3 regions of the Pseudomonas sp. NY15435 genome follow, and region 1 is predicted to be linked to each of the others. Evidence: predicted binding sites of a transcription regulator. Region 1 holds the regulator's gene; each other region holds the start of a gene.
The links. Region 1 encodes sigma-54, which starts transcription at its own class of promoters, with help from an activator protein. Its sites were predicted from a motif close to ANTGGCATNNANNTTGCTNT; they were not measured.

Region 1 (4,693 bases):
GTGGTGTTGAGCTTGAGATCGGCCAGGTCGGCAATCGGCGCCAGCAGGTGCGATTCGTCGGCGATGGCTTCGGCCAGTGAACGGCTGTCGCTGGTTAGCGGGTGGCGGCGGCGAGTCTCGGAAAAGCGTTTGAGCAGCGTTTCGTCATCGGCATCGAGGTACAGCACGTCGCACTGGATGTGCTTGTCGCGGGCTTCCTGCAACAGCTCGGGGAAGCGCTGCAGCTGGCTGGGCAGGTTGCGCGCGTCGATGGAGACGGCGACCTGGGGGTGCAGCAGTTCGGTGTGCAGCAGCGCGCGCTGGGCCAGGTCCGGGAGGAGGCTGGCCGGCAGGTTGTCGATGCAGTAGAAACCGTTGTCCTCGAGCACGTTGAGCGCGGTGCTCTTGCCCGAGCCGGATCTTCCACTGACGATGATCAGGCGCATGATTAGTGCCCGTTGTTCTGGAAGTCCACGACGATCCGGTACAGGTCCTCGCCGTTGGCGGCGTGACGCAGGCGGTCGCGGACGTCGGAGCGGTCGAGCATGGAGGCGATCTGCCGCAGCAGTTCCAGGTGCTCCTCGGTGGCCGCTTCCGGCACCAGCAGCACGAACACCAGATCCACCGGCGCACCGTCGAGGGCGTCGAAGTCTACCGGGTGGTCAAGGTGCAGGATGGCGCTGATCGGCGACTGGCAGCCGGGGAGGCGGCAGTGCGGAATGGCGATGCCATTGCCGAAGCCGGTGGAGCCCAGGCGTTCCCGGGCCACCAGGCTGTCGAAGATGTCTTGGGAATCGAAACCCGGCAGCTCGCGAGCCACCAGGTTGGCGATTTGTTCGAGGACACGTTTCTTGCTGCCTCCCGGCACGTTCACGAGGGAACGGCCGGGGGTCAGGATTTGCTCAAGTCGGATCATAGGGAGGGGTTAACGGACGCCAACACCTTGCTGGCGTTCGAGGTATTTTTCCTTGTGCTTGATCAGTTGGCGGTCGAGCTTGTCGGTGAGCAGGTCGATGGCCGCGTACATGTCTTCATGTTCGGCGCAGGCCACCACTTCGCCACCGGCGATGTGGAGGGTGGCTTCAATTTTCTGCTTCAGCTTCTCGACCTCCATGATGACCTGAACATTGGTGATCTTGTCGAAGTGGCGCTCCAGTCGGCCAAGTTTCTCGCCGACATAGTCGCGCAGGGCGTCGGTCACATCCAGTTGATGTCCACTGATGTTGACTTGCATACCGCTTTCTCCTTATTGCCCGTGTGTAAGTGGCAGGTTATGGGGCCTGCCGCCGGAACACCTTGGCGTGGATCAACGTCACACCAGTCGCTTGCGCTCGCTCGAGGGAGAGATTCCTAGGGACTCCCGGTACTTGGCGACGGTACGACGTGCCACTTGAATGCCCTGTGCCTCCAGTAAACCAGCGATCTTGCTGTCACTCAATGGCTTTTTCGGACTTTCCGCCGCGACCAGTTTCTTGATGATTGCGCGGATCGCGGTGGACGAGCACTCGCCGCCTTCGGAGGTGCTGACGTGGCTGGAGAAGAAATACTTCAGCTCGAAGATGCCACGCGGCGTGTGCATGAATTTCTGCGTGGTGACACGGGAGATGGTCGATTCGTGCATGCCCACCGCCTCGGCGATGTCGTGCAGGACCAGCGGCTTCATCGCCTCTTCGCCGTATTCCAGGAAGCCGCGCTGGTGCTCGACGATCTGCGTCGCCACCTTCATCAGCGTTTCGTTGCGGCTCTGCAGGCTCTTGATGAACCAGCGCGCTTCCTGCAGCTGGTTGCGCATGAAGGTGTTGTCGGCGCTGGAGTCAGCGCGGCGTACCAGGCCGGCATACTGCGAGTTGACGCGCAGGCGCGGCACCGCTTCCTGGTTCAGCTCCACCAGCCAGCGCTCGTTGTGTTTGCGCACGATGACATCCGGGACCACGTATTCGGCTTCGCCGGATTCGATCTGCGAGCCCGGGCGCGGATGCAGCGACTGAATCAGCTCGATGGTCTCGCGCAGCTCGTCTTCCTTGAGCTTCATGCGGCGCATCAGTTGGCTGTAGTCGCGGCTGCCGAGCAGGTCCAGGTGATCACTGACCAGACGGATAGCCTCGGCCAGCAGGTAAGTCTTGGTGGGCAGCTGGCGCAGCTGCAGCAGCAGGCACTCGCGCAGGTTGCGTGCACCGACGCCAGCGGGTTCGAGCTGCTGTACGCGGCGCAGCACGACTTCCACTTCGTCCATCTCCACGCCCAGTTCCGGATCGATGGAGGCGAGGATGTCGTCGAGGGACTCGTCGAGGTAACCGTCGTCCGTGATGCCGTCGATGATGCTCAGGGCGATCAGGCGGTCGGTATCGGACATCGGCAGGAGGTTGAGCTGCCACAGCAGATGGCTCTGCAGGCTTTCGCCGGCTGAGGTGCGAGAGGTGAAGTCCCACTCGTCGTCATCGTTACTGGGCAGGCTGCTGGCGCTGGTCTGGTAGATGTCTTCCCAGGCAGTGTCTACAGGCAGCTCGTTGGGGATGCGCTCGGCCCACTGGTCCTCATCGAGGCTGTCGGCATTGGGCGTTGTGCTTTCCTGGAAATTGTCCTGGGAGCTGCTGGTGGTGCCGTTGGCGCCTGACTCGGCGCCGTCCGCCATGGGGTCGCTGTTGTCGTAATCCTCGCCTTCTTCCTGGCGCTCCAGCATCGGGTTGGACTCCAGGGCTTCCTGGATTTCCTGTTGGAGGTCCAGCGTGGAGAGCTGGAGCAGTCGGATGGCCTGTTGCAGCTGCGGGGTCATCGTCAGCTGCTGGCCCATCTTTAGGACTAGCGATGGTTTCATGGCTGGAACTAGGCACCTTGTTCGCTGGCGCGAAGCGCGCCATATCCACGACTACGGACACCGGGGTGCCGCGAGGAAGCAAATTATATGCCTGAGTTTGGACGCTTTGCCTAGGGGCTGTCGACCTTTCGTTACAACCCGGTTGCGCCCGGGCAGGACAGGCAGCCGAATGCATCGCGGAACGGCCGACGAGCCGCGCCACGCGCAGGGAGGAGGTGGAGCTGCCACGCCCTGGGAAGGGCGCGGCGCAGGGCCTTAGAGGCGGAACTCGTGGCCCAGGTAGACTTCCTTCACCAGGTCGTTGGCGAGGATGCTCTCGGCGCTGCCTTCGGCGATCAGTTGGCCGTCGTTGACGATATACGCCGTTTCGCAGATATCCAGGGTCTCGCGGACGTTGTGGTCGGTGATCAGCACGCCGATGCCCTTGGCCTTGAGGTGATGGATGATCTGCTTGATGTCCCCCACGGAAATGGGGTCAACGCCGGCGAAGGGTTCGTCCAGCAGGATGAACTTCGGCGAACTGGCCAGGGCGCGGGCGATTTCCACGCGGCGACGCTCACCGCCGGACAGACTCATGCCGAGGTTGTCGCGGATGTGGTGGATGTGGAACTCCTCGAGCAGGCCCTCCAGGGCTTCCTGGCGGCCAGCGCGATCGAGGTCGCTGCGGGTTTCCAGGATGGCACCGATGTTGTCCGCCACCGACAGCTTGCGGAAGATCGAGGCTTCCTGCGGCAGGTAGCCGATGCCGGCGCGCGCGCGGCCGTGCATGGGCAGGTGGGTGACGTCCTGCTCGTCGATGCGCACCACGCCCTGATCGGCGCGAACCAGGCCGACGATCATGTAGAAGCAGGTGGTCTTGCCCGCTCCGTTGGGGCCGAGCAGGCCGACGATCTGCCCGCTCTCGATGCTCATGCTGACGTCGCGAACGACTTGCCGGCTCTTGTAGCTCTTGGCGAGGTGCTGGGCGGTTAGCGTAGCCATTACTGCGCTTGATCCTGCTTTTTCTTGGGCTGGATGACCATGTCGATACGCGGGCGCGGGGTAGTCACCTGGGAGCCGGTGGCACGGCCTGCGTTGACGATCTGGCGCTGGGTGTCGTAGACGATCTTCTCGCCTTCGAAGGTGTTGCCTTCCTGGATTACCTTGGCCTGGTCGATCAGCACGACGCGGTTCTGCGTGACGAAGTACTGGATCGTCAAGCCGTAGGCCTGGGTGATCTGCTTGTCCGGCGCCGGCTTCTGTTCGAAGTAGGCGGGCTTGCCGACCGAGGTAACGACCTCGATCTCGCCGTCCTTGTTCTGCTTGAGCGTAACGGTGTTGCCAGTCAGCTTCATGCTGCCCTGGGTTACCACCACGTCGCCGCGATAGACAGCAACGCCCTGCTTGTCATCCAGTTCGGCGCTGTCGGCCTGGACACGGATCGGCTGTTCCCGGTCGGTGGGAAGAGCCCAGGCGGCAGGGCTGCCAATGGCGGCGGCGAGGCTGAAAAGAAGGGGGAGGGTGTTAACGAGCCTCATGCTGACCTCTTACGTTGGACAGCAGGAGCATCCGGCTGTCTTTCAGATACGCCTTCATGCCAACTGCCGTGGTCACACCGTTGGGTTCGGTGATCTTCACGGGCTGGTCAGTCTGCGCATAGTCCTTGTCTGGGAACACCGTCATGCGCGAGGTGTTGAGCAGGAGCGTGCGTTGCTGCGCGTCGGTGCGCGCAACACGCACGTCATCGATCAGCTCGACCTGCTTGCCTTCGGGGGCCACTTCGGCGCGAACGCTCTGGACATGCCACGGCTGAGGCTCGTTCTCCCGGTGGAAGAAGAGGTCGGGCGTGGTGACCAGGGTCACGTCGGTTGCTTTCAGGTGTTCGAGTTTGTCGGCGGTCATCTCGTAGGCGAGGGAACC
Region 2 (4,693 bases), on a different contig from region 1:
GAACCCACTGCGCCGGCGCCCGGTGTCCGAACCGCTGGATGTCGGCGTGCGCGCCATCAACGGCCTGCTGACCCTGGGCAAGGGCCAGCGCGTCGGCCTGTTTGCCGGCAGCGGCGTGGGCAAGAGTGTGCTGCTGGGGATGATCACCCGGCAGACCAAGGCCGACGTGGTGGTGGTCGGGTTGATCGGCGAGCGCGGCCGCGAGGTGCAGGAATTCATCCTGCATTCCCTCGGCCCGGAAGGCTTGCAGAAAGCCGTGGTGGTGGTGGCGCCTGCCAATGAATCGCCGCTGATGCGCCTGAAGGCCACCGAGCTTTGCCACAGCATCGCTGCGTATTTCCGTGACCAGGGCAAGGACGTGCTGCTGCTGGTGGATTCGCTGACCCGCTACGCCATGGCCCAGCGCGAGATCGCCCTGGCGCTGGGCGAGCCGCCGGCCACCAAGGGCTATCCACCGTCGGTGTTCGGCCTGCTCCCGGAGCTGGTGGAAAGTGCCGGCAATGGCGAGGGCGAGACGGGCAGCCTGAGCGCTATCTACACCGTGCTGGCGGAGGGCGATGATCACCAGGACCCGATCGTCGACTGCGCTCGCGCCATCCTCGACGGGCACATCGTGCTGTCGCGCCGGCTGGCGGACGTCGGGCACTACCCGGCGATCGACATCGGCGCCTCGGTCAGCCGTTGCATGAGCCAGGTGGCGGACCCGGTGCATCTCTCCGCGGCGCGCCAGTTCAAGGAGTTCAGTGGCACCTATGAGCGCATCAAGGAGCTGATTCCGCTGGGTGGCTATACACCGGGCATGGATGTGAAGACCGACCGGGCCGTGCAGCTGGCGCCCATGCTGGAGCGCTACCTGCGCCAGGAAACGGCCGACGGCGCCGAGCTGGGCAACAGCGTCGCCACCCTGCAAAGCATCGTCGGGAGCCGCTGATGAAGGCGCAGATCGACATGCTCGGGCGCCTGGCCGACGTGCGCGGCGGCAAGGTCCGCGAGCTGTTGGGGCGGGTGAACTACCAGCAGAGTCTCTGCCAGCGTTACCGCAACAACATCGCCGGGCTGGATCGCCTGTGCGGCTTCAGCGTGGCCACCAGCACGCCGCTGCAGCGGCACAACCAGCAGCAGTACAAGGCGACCCTGCACAAGATGCTGCAGTTGCAGCGCCGCGAGCTGGAGGTCGCAGAGCAGACCCTGGCGCGCATCCAGGGCGAACTGATGGCGGCCATGCGCAGCGAGAAGGTGCTGGCCCAGGTGATCGAGGCCAAGGTCGGCCAATGGCAGCTGCAACTTGCGCAGCAGGAACAGAAAATCCAGGATGGCCTCGCCGCGCAGTCCTGGTGGCGGGCGCGGGGGTGACATCCGCCGGCTGTTTGGTGAACTCGCGCTATGGCATTTAAGTTTTCCTCCGGGGCGGTCGCCCTCTGAGGGAAAGCCCAAAAAATACTCGGATACACACCATGGAAATCACCCGGCAACTGACCAGCGTTGCGCTGGCCACCAGCGAGTCCGCCAAGAGCGCACGCAGCGAGCGTGCCGCCCCGGTGGCCGAGACCAGCGCGAGCGCGCCGGTCAACGATTCGCTGCGCCTGGACGAAATGCAGGAAACCCTGCGCGCCATGCCGGACGTGGACCAGAGCCGCGTTGCCCAGATCCGCCGCGCGCTGATGAATGGCGAACTGCAGAACGACACCAGCGTGCTCGCCACCAGCATCCTCTCCTACCATCGCGGCAGCGACGCATGACCCAGCGCGCGCGGCTGCTGCAGGTGATCGAGCAGGACATCCAGCAGGATGGCCGCGACTGCCTGGCGCTGCGCGACCGCCTGCAGGAGCTGTACCGCCACCTGCTGGCGCGGGACAGCGCGCAGATCGAAGCGCTGAACCCGGACATCCAGGCGCTGCTCGACTCCGTCGCGGGCCGCGCCCAGCGCCGCAGCCGCGTGCTGCGCGCCTTCCACCTGCCGATGGACGCCGACGGCATGCGCACGCTGCTGTCCAACTACAAGCCGCCGCACCGCGAGGAACTGCAGCAGGAGTGGCAGCAACTGGGCCAGCTCACCGCCCAGTGCAAGCGCCTCAACGAACGCAACGGCAAGCTGCTGGCGATGCACCACGACATCCTCAGCCAACTGATGGGCGATCCGCGCGAACAGCCGGTGTATTCGCGGCAGCCTTACTGACGAGCGCCTTTGGGCTGGACATTGTTCGCGAGCAAGCTCGCTCCTACAACGAGCGCTCCCCTGTAGGACCGAGGGGGACGCCTAGTCCTTGCTCGCGAACCGCACGGCACCATCGCCAGCGCGGACGAAGTCCGCTCCTACGGCGACGTTTGTGTCTACGACTCTCCCCGAAAATCACCTCGTCAACTTCCTTAACGAATCCCTCTCCACGGTCGCCCTTCCTCTGCATCAGGGCGCGTGCCCGGCAGGCGGAAATGCCGCTTCCCGCTGCGCGCCAAACCACGCCGGGCGGAAGTTGGACTTCTCCCTGGTCAACCCGCAAAGCCCCGTGCGACGGGCCTCCCGGCATTGGCACCGTAATTGCTCTGCCGGGATGAAAGAGGTGGATTCAGATGGCGACCATAGATTCCGATTACGTCAAAAGCATGGCCCAGCAGCTGGCCACGTACGAAGTGCAGAACGGCCTGAACAAGGCTGACCGCAACAAGTCCTCGTACCAGTCCCAGCTGACCGCAGTGACCTCCCTGGAGTCGGCGCTCAAGACCTTCTCCTCGGCGGTGAAAAGCCTGCAGGGCGTGACCGGCAGCAACACCAGCATGCTGGTCAACAGCGCCACCACCAGCAAGGACGGCTACCTCACCGCCAAGGTGGACAAGAACGCCGTGCCCGGCAGCTATGACTTCTTCGTCGAGCAGCTCGCCACCAGCCACCAGCTGTCCTTCTCCGGCCTGCAGGCCGGCGATATCGACACCCAGGGCACCCTGACCCTGACCCAGAACGGCAAGTCCTTCGATATCGACCTGAGCAAGATCGACACCGACGGCGACGGCAGCAACTCGCTGGACGAGCTGGCCGCGGCGATCAACAAGGCCACCGACAACACCGGCGTGAAGGCCACCCTGGTACGCAGCAACGGCCAGGTATCGCTGGTGCTGGGCGCCGAGAAGTCCGGCGCGGAGAACGCCATCAGCCTGTCGCTGAGCGGCACCGACAGCGCCAACAGCGCCTTCGAGAACGCCATGGGCAATCCGCAGGAACTGTCCAAGGCGCAGGATGCACGCGTCCGCCTGGGTGGCGAGAACGGCATGCTGCTGACCAACGCCAGCAACACCTTCGACAACATCATCGACGGCGTCAGCGCTACCTTCACCCAGGCGCAGAAATCCGGCGAACAGGCCATCCGCCTGACCGTCGCCCAGGACCAGAGCGAAACCAAGAAGAAGGTGCAGACCTTCATCGACGCCTTCAACGCCCTGGCCAGCACCATCGACAGCCTGACCGCCGCCGGCGACCAGAACGGCAATTCCCGTGGCGCCCTGGCCGGCGACTCCAGCGTGCGCGCCATCGAGAACGCACTGAACCAGATGGTTCGTACCAGCTTCGGCGGCGCCAACCTGATCACCCTGGGCATCAGTGCCGACCGCAGCGGCAAGCTGACCCTCGATGCGACCCGTTTCGAGAAGGCCATCGCCAGCGATCCCGAGGCCCTGGACAAGCTGTTCATGGGCAAGGGCAACCTGCTCGACAGCCTGGACAAGGGCGTCGCGGTGTACACCAACAGCACCAATGGCGTCATGAAGAACCGCAAGGACGCCCTGAACAACAGCCTGCGCCGCGTCGACGATGACTACGACAACCTGCAGAAGCAGTACGACACCTACTACGCGCGCTACCTCAAGCAATACACCTCGATGATGCAGACCATGCAGTCGATGGACCAGACCAGCGGGATGTTCGGATGAGCGCCTACGGCATGAACGAAAGCTACGACAGCTACCGGATGATCGACCTGGAGTCCAAGGCCGCCTCGTCCTCGCCCTACGAACTGGTGCTGGTGCTGTTCGACGGCCTGCTCGACGAACTGGCCCGCGCCCGCGGGCACATCGAGCACAAGCGCTACCAGCAGAAGGGCCGCTCCCTGGAGAAGTGCCTGAACATTCTCAACGGCCTGAATGGCGCGCTCGACTACGAGAACGGCGGCGAGACCGTGCAGGGCCTGGCGCGCCTCTACGACTACTGCATCTACCGGCTCTCCGACGTCAGCGTGTCGCTCGACGTCGCCGGCATCGACGAAGTGGTGCGCCTGCTGGGCATCCTGCGCGAGGGCTGGGAGGGCGTGAGTGCCGCACGTGGATGATCGCCGGCGCCTGCTCGAGCTGTACGAACGGCTCGGCTCGGCGCTGCAGCGCAAGGACTGGAAAGCCATGGGACAGGTTGACCTGGCGATCCGCGCGCAACTGGTGGCGATGTCGTCGCAGACCGGGCTGGCGGCCGACGTGCTGCTGGCCAGGAAACATTTGAAGCGCCTGCACGAGCAGGCGTCGCAGGCCTGCGCCGAGGAGTGCGAGCGCTTGCGCCGCCTCCTGCTTTCGCACCTGGAATACGCCGAGGGACGCTCGGCGTACATGCAGGTGGACACGTACCAGGAGGGTCGATAGACCGTGATCCAGCTACCGACCCAATCCCTGCCCACTGCCAGCCGCGATGTAGCTCCGGTGGCCGAGGCTCGCCCGCAGG
Region 3 (4,693 bases), on a different contig from region 1:
CGCAGGGGAAGGGCGGCAAGCGTTTGCCGCCCGGGACGAACTAGAACAGCTCGTCTTTCTCGAAGCGCCGGGCTTCGCGTTGCAGCTGGTAGACGAAGCGCTCGATGTTGCGCTGCGCCAGGCCGCTCATTTGATGAAAGCGTACGCCGGCAAAGCTGTAGCCGACCTTTTCCTCGAAATGCACGTGGCGCAGTTCGACTTCCATGGTCAGGGCGCCGAAGGGCAGGCGCGCGGTGAATTCCTCATAGACCTGGCCGGGCTGCAGGCGATCGACTGCGTTGCCTTCCAGGCGAATCTTGCAGCCAGTGGCGGAAATGTCGATCAGGTTGCCCTTGAGCGGCGATTTCAGCTTGCTGCCACCGATCTCCACGGCCACCGGCTGGCCTTGGCCGACAGGGGCGCGGAAGGCATTGCGGCGCTGGTGGTAAAGCATCTCGGCCGGTACGGGAAGCCAGTAGCAGCGGGCGCCGTCGATCTCGGAGAAGAAGGCGTTCTGGGTGCATTCCCAGGCGATGCGCACGCCTTCGTGGAAGGCTTCGATGCGGAACTGTTCGCCGTTCTGCAGGTAGCGTTCGCCGTCGTTGGGAATGAGTTCGTCGAGGGCGACGATATTGCGGTCGCGGTTGATCTCGACGACGAAGCTCTGGAAGCGCTGGCTGCGCCCTTCGAAGGTGACAACCAGGGGATCGTGACTGTCCATCAGCATTTTCAGGCTGGAGTGGATCTCCACCGGAGCTTTCAACACCTTCGGTGGTTGAGGGCCATTTTCCTCGACGAACAGATTGGACACGGTCCGCGGGTCTCCATTGTGTTTGTTATGAGTCTTGCACGGGGCAGGGCGTGTGATGGCATTTTGCCCGAGGGCGGGCAGTCAGACCAGTGCTGATCGCTGCGATCAGCCTGAGGCTCAGGCCTGGCTGAGCGGGCGCTGGCGACTGCTCTGGGTCGAGCCGCCATGGCGATCGTAGAGACTGGGAGTGTCCTGGCCGCGCAGGATATCGAGCAGGCGCCCGGTGCTGGCCTGGCCGGCGCGGATGACCTTGCCGTTGCGCTGGTTGGCTTCCTGGCACTGGTCGAGGAGGGCGGCGAGCTCGTCGCCACGCGCCAGCAATTCGTTGTTGCCGCTGGCCTGGGCGAGCTGGGCGAGACCCTCGCGGTCGATGCTCACGCCGGCCTGCTGCAGCGCCAGGCTGCGTTCGCGACCATTGCGCTCGAGCTGCTGGAGCAGCGGCAGCTTGCGATCGAGCAGCTTCTGCAGCTGGGCCAGGTCGCGCACCTGCAGCGCCTGGAACTCGTCTTCGATCAGCTGCAGCAGCGCGGTGGCTGCTTCGATGTCGCCATGGATCAGGGAAAGCAGGGCGTCAGACATCTTGGGCTCGGCGTTCTACGAGGGTGGTCCAGCGCGAGTCGGCTCAGCGCTGGGATTCGAAATCGAGCAGCTTGCTGGCGACTTTCTGGCTGTCGACCTGATAGCTGCCGTCAGCGATGGCCGCCTTGATGCGAGCCACTTTTTCATTGTCGACCACGGGCTGATCCTTCAGTTGATCGCTCACTTTCTGCAGCTGCTGCGCGGTATCGCTGAGCTGCACCGATTCGCCGCTCTTGGCCGGGGCGTTGACGGGGGACTCGGCGGCGGCTTCGCTGCGACCGCTCTGGGCGGCACCGCTACGGCCAGTGCTGACTGGCGTAGTGGCCGGGTTCAGCCGGTTGAAGTCGATAACCATGTTGGAAACCTCTGGAGGTATTGGACGCTTGCCAAGCTTTTCGGCCGTCTTGAGAGAAACTTTAGGCCGAATTTTCGTGCGCCCGAACACATTTCGCGCACCACAGAGACCATCATGCCAGAAACGGCCTCGAACCGCAGGGTTACAGGGTGACCTCGACCGTGCCTGGCTCGATCACCCGAGCCTTGACGATACGCTGCGAGCGCAGGTTGCGCACGCGGATCTGCTCGCCGGGCACGCCGTCGGACAGCGCCTCGCCGGGCATCAGCACATTGATGGCGCTGGTGCGGGCGCGGATCACCACCTGCTCGCCCTTGCGCACGGCGGCGGCCTGCTCGAGAAAGATCGGGGCCAGCACCTGATCGTTCACCGTGGAGCGCTTGAGCTTCTGGCCCAGGGCGCGTTCGGGGTCGGTCAGGTAGCCCTGGGTCAATGCGCCGACGTCGCGCTCGACGACGCTGATGTCGGCGGCTTCGATGACGTGGTCGCGCTTGAGTGGCTGAGTGGTGACGACCACTGGGCGGAAAAGCTTGACCGTGGCCGGCACGAAGACGGTCCAGGGCGAGCTGCCGTCGCAGCGCACGCGCACGGTGACCCGACCAACGGGCTGCGCCGGGCTTTCCAGCGCCTGCGTCAGGTCCTTGTCGCACTGCGCCAGGCGCAGGCGGGGGTCGATGCGTGCGACTTCGATGTCGTAGCGCGCGTCTATGCCGGAAGTCTGCAGATAATCTTCCACCTTGAACTCAAGAAAGCCCTGGGTGGAGCCGATAAGGATTTCAGGCGCGGTGAAGCCTTCCGCCCCAGCCGGGGAGAGGGTCAGCGCACCCGTCATGCCGAGCAGCGCAGCCATCAGGGCGCGCGCGGGTCTCAGCTGTCGGAAAAATGTCGTTGCTTGCTTCATGCAACGATCCAAGCAATGGTCATGCCGTCTTCGTGAGTCGGGGCGGCGTTGCGTGCACAGGAGGCTCAATGGCCGGAGTCATGGATTCGGTCAACCAGCGTACGCAGCTGGTTGGCCAGAATCGTCTCGAACTGCTGCTGTTCCGCTTGAACGGCAGCCAGCTGTACGGGATCAACGTGTTCAAGGTGAAGGAGGTGCTGCAATGCCCCCGCCTGACCGTGATGCCCAAGTCCAGCCAGGTGGTGCGCGGGGTGGCGAATATCCGCGGGGGCACCATTCCGATCCTTGATCTGGCGCTGGCGACGGGGCGCCATGCCCTGCGGGATGTCGCCAACAGCTTCGTGATCATCACCGAGTACAACACCAAGGTGCAGGGTTTCCTCGTGCACTCGGTGGAGCGCATCGTCAACATGAACTGGGAGTCGATCCATCCGCCACCCAAGGGGACCGGCCGTGATCACTACCTGACGGCGGTGACGCGGGTGGACAATCAGTTGGTGGAAATCATCGACGTGGAGAAGATCCTCGCCGAAGTGGCGCCGACCTCGGAGGACATCTCCGAAGGTGTGCTGGATGCCGACACCCAGGCCCGAGCGGTCAGCAAGCGCGTGCTGGTGGTGGACGATTCCTCGGTGGCGCGCAAGCAACTGGTGCGTTGCCTGGAGACGGTCGGCGTGGAAGTGCTGGCGCTCAACGATGGCCGCCAGGCGCTGGATTACCTGCACCAGATGGTGGAGGCCGGCGGGCATCCTGGCAGCGATCTGCTGATGGTGATCTCGGATATCGAGATGCCGGAAATGGACGGCTACACGCTCACGGCGGAAATCCGGCACGACCCGCGCATGCAGGATCTGCACATTCTCCTGCATACTTCGTTGTCCGGGGTGTTCAACCAGGCCATGGTGAAGAAGGTCGGCGCTGACGACTTCCTCGCCAAGTTCCGTCCCGATGACCTGGCGGCCCGCGTGTCGGACCGCATCAAGGCAGTGGATGGCGCGACGGCCTGATCCGTTGTGATGAAGTGCGGGTGGCGCCGGTGCCGCCCGCATCGTCTATGGTTTTTTGAGCACCGGTCAGGCAGTTGTCGCCGTAGTCGCGTCGGCAGCCGCCCACGAGCAAAGAGGTTTATCTGTGACATCCACCAATTCTGAATTCGAGCTGTTCCGGGATTTCCTGGAGAAGACCTGCGGCATCCTCCTGGGCGCCAACAAGCAGTACCTGGTCTCCAGCCGCTTGAACAAGTTGATGGAGCAGCAGGGCATCAAGTCCCTGGGCGAACTGGTACAGAAGATTCAGATGCGCAGTCAGCTGCGCGAACAGGTGGTCGACGCGATGACCACCAACGAGACCCTCTGGTTTCGCGATACCTATCCGTTTGAAGTCCTGAAGAACCGCGTGCTGCCGGAGATGATCAAGGCTGCACCCGGCCAGCGCCTGCGCATCTGGTCCGCGGCCTGTTCCTCGGGACAGGAGCCGTACTCGCTGTCGATGTCGATCGACGAGTTCGAACGCACCAACCTCGGCCAGTTGAAGGCAGGCGTGCAGATCGTCGCCACCGACCTCTCTGGCTCCATGCTCACCGCCTGCAAGGCCGGCGAGTACGACAGCCTGGCCATCGGCCGCGGCCTGTCGCAGGAGCGTCTGGCCCGCTACTTCGATCAGAAGACGCCGGGGCGCTGGACGGTGAAGCCGGCGATCAAGAGCCGCGTGGAGTTCCGCGCGCTGAACCTGCTGGACAGCTACGCGACCCTGGGCAAGTTCGACATGGTGTTCTGCCGCAACGTGCTGATCTATTTCTCGGCCGAGGTGAAGCGCGACATCCTCCTGCGCATCCATGCCACGCTCAAGCCCGGCGGCTACCTGTTCCTCGGTGCTTCCGAAGCGCTCAACGCGCTGCCGGACCATTACCAGATGGTTCAGTGCAGCCCGGGGATCATCTACAAGGCCAAGTAACCGGCCGCAGCCCCGCCTGTTCGGGCGGGGTTCCTGCTTCTGCATTCGCATTCATTCGATTGCCGACCATTCGATTGCCGACGGAGTCGGCACCTGCGAGATACGCTTGCGCTCT

Region 2: a site for sigma-54 is predicted at 2,524-2,543, ahead of fliD (flagellar filament capping protein FliD). Genes of this name have one in related genera too.
Region 3: a site for sigma-54 is predicted at 2,635-2,654, ahead of flgA (flagellar basal body P-ring formation chaperone FlgA). Genes of this name have one in related genera too.

The regions. Positions count from the first base shown of each region.
Region 1 is NZ_JBLUQA010000002.1:516,133-520,825, forward strand. It holds gene rapZ (RNase adapter RapZ) at 1-425, opposite strand, end outside; gene ptsN (PTS IIA-like nitrogen regulatory protein PtsN) at 428-895, opposite strand; gene hpf (ribosome hibernation-promoting factor, HPF/YfiA family) at 905-1,213, opposite strand; gene ACNFH5_RS06520 (RNA polymerase factor sigma-54) at 1,292-2,794, opposite strand; gene lptB (LPS export ABC transporter ATP-binding protein) at 3,050-3,775, opposite strand; gene lptA (lipopolysaccharide transport periplasmic protein LptA) at 3,775-4,311, opposite strand; gene lptC (LPS export ABC transporter periplasmic protein LptC) at 4,298-4,693, opposite strand, start outside.
Region 2 is NZ_JBLUQA010000001.1:392,128-396,820, reverse strand. It holds gene fliI (flagellar protein export ATPase FliI) at 1-931, shown strand, start outside; gene ACNFH5_RS01885 (flagellar export protein FliJ) at 931-1,353, shown strand; gene flgM (flagellar biosynthesis anti-sigma factor FlgM) at 1,455-1,739, shown strand; gene flgN (flagellar export chaperone FlgN) at 1,736-2,176, shown strand; gene fliD (flagellar filament capping protein FliD) at 2,569-3,918, shown strand; gene fliS (flagellar export chaperone FliS) at 3,915-4,313, shown strand; gene ACNFH5_RS01860 (hypothetical protein) at 4,297-4,614, shown strand; gene ACNFH5_RS01855 (flagellar hook-length control protein FliK) at 4,618-4,693, shown strand, end outside.
Region 3 is NZ_JBLUQA010000003.1:241,798-246,490, reverse strand. It holds gene ACNFH5_RS08375 (flagellar brake protein) at 41-790, opposite strand; gene ACNFH5_RS08370 (flagella synthesis protein FlgN) at 908-1,369, opposite strand; gene flgM (flagellar biosynthesis anti-sigma factor FlgM) at 1,413-1,724, opposite strand; gene flgA (flagellar basal body P-ring formation chaperone FlgA) at 1,867-2,556, opposite strand; gene ACNFH5_RS08355 (chemotaxis protein CheV) at 2,694-3,632, shown strand; gene cheR (protein-glutamate O-methyltransferase CheR) at 3,757-4,578, shown strand.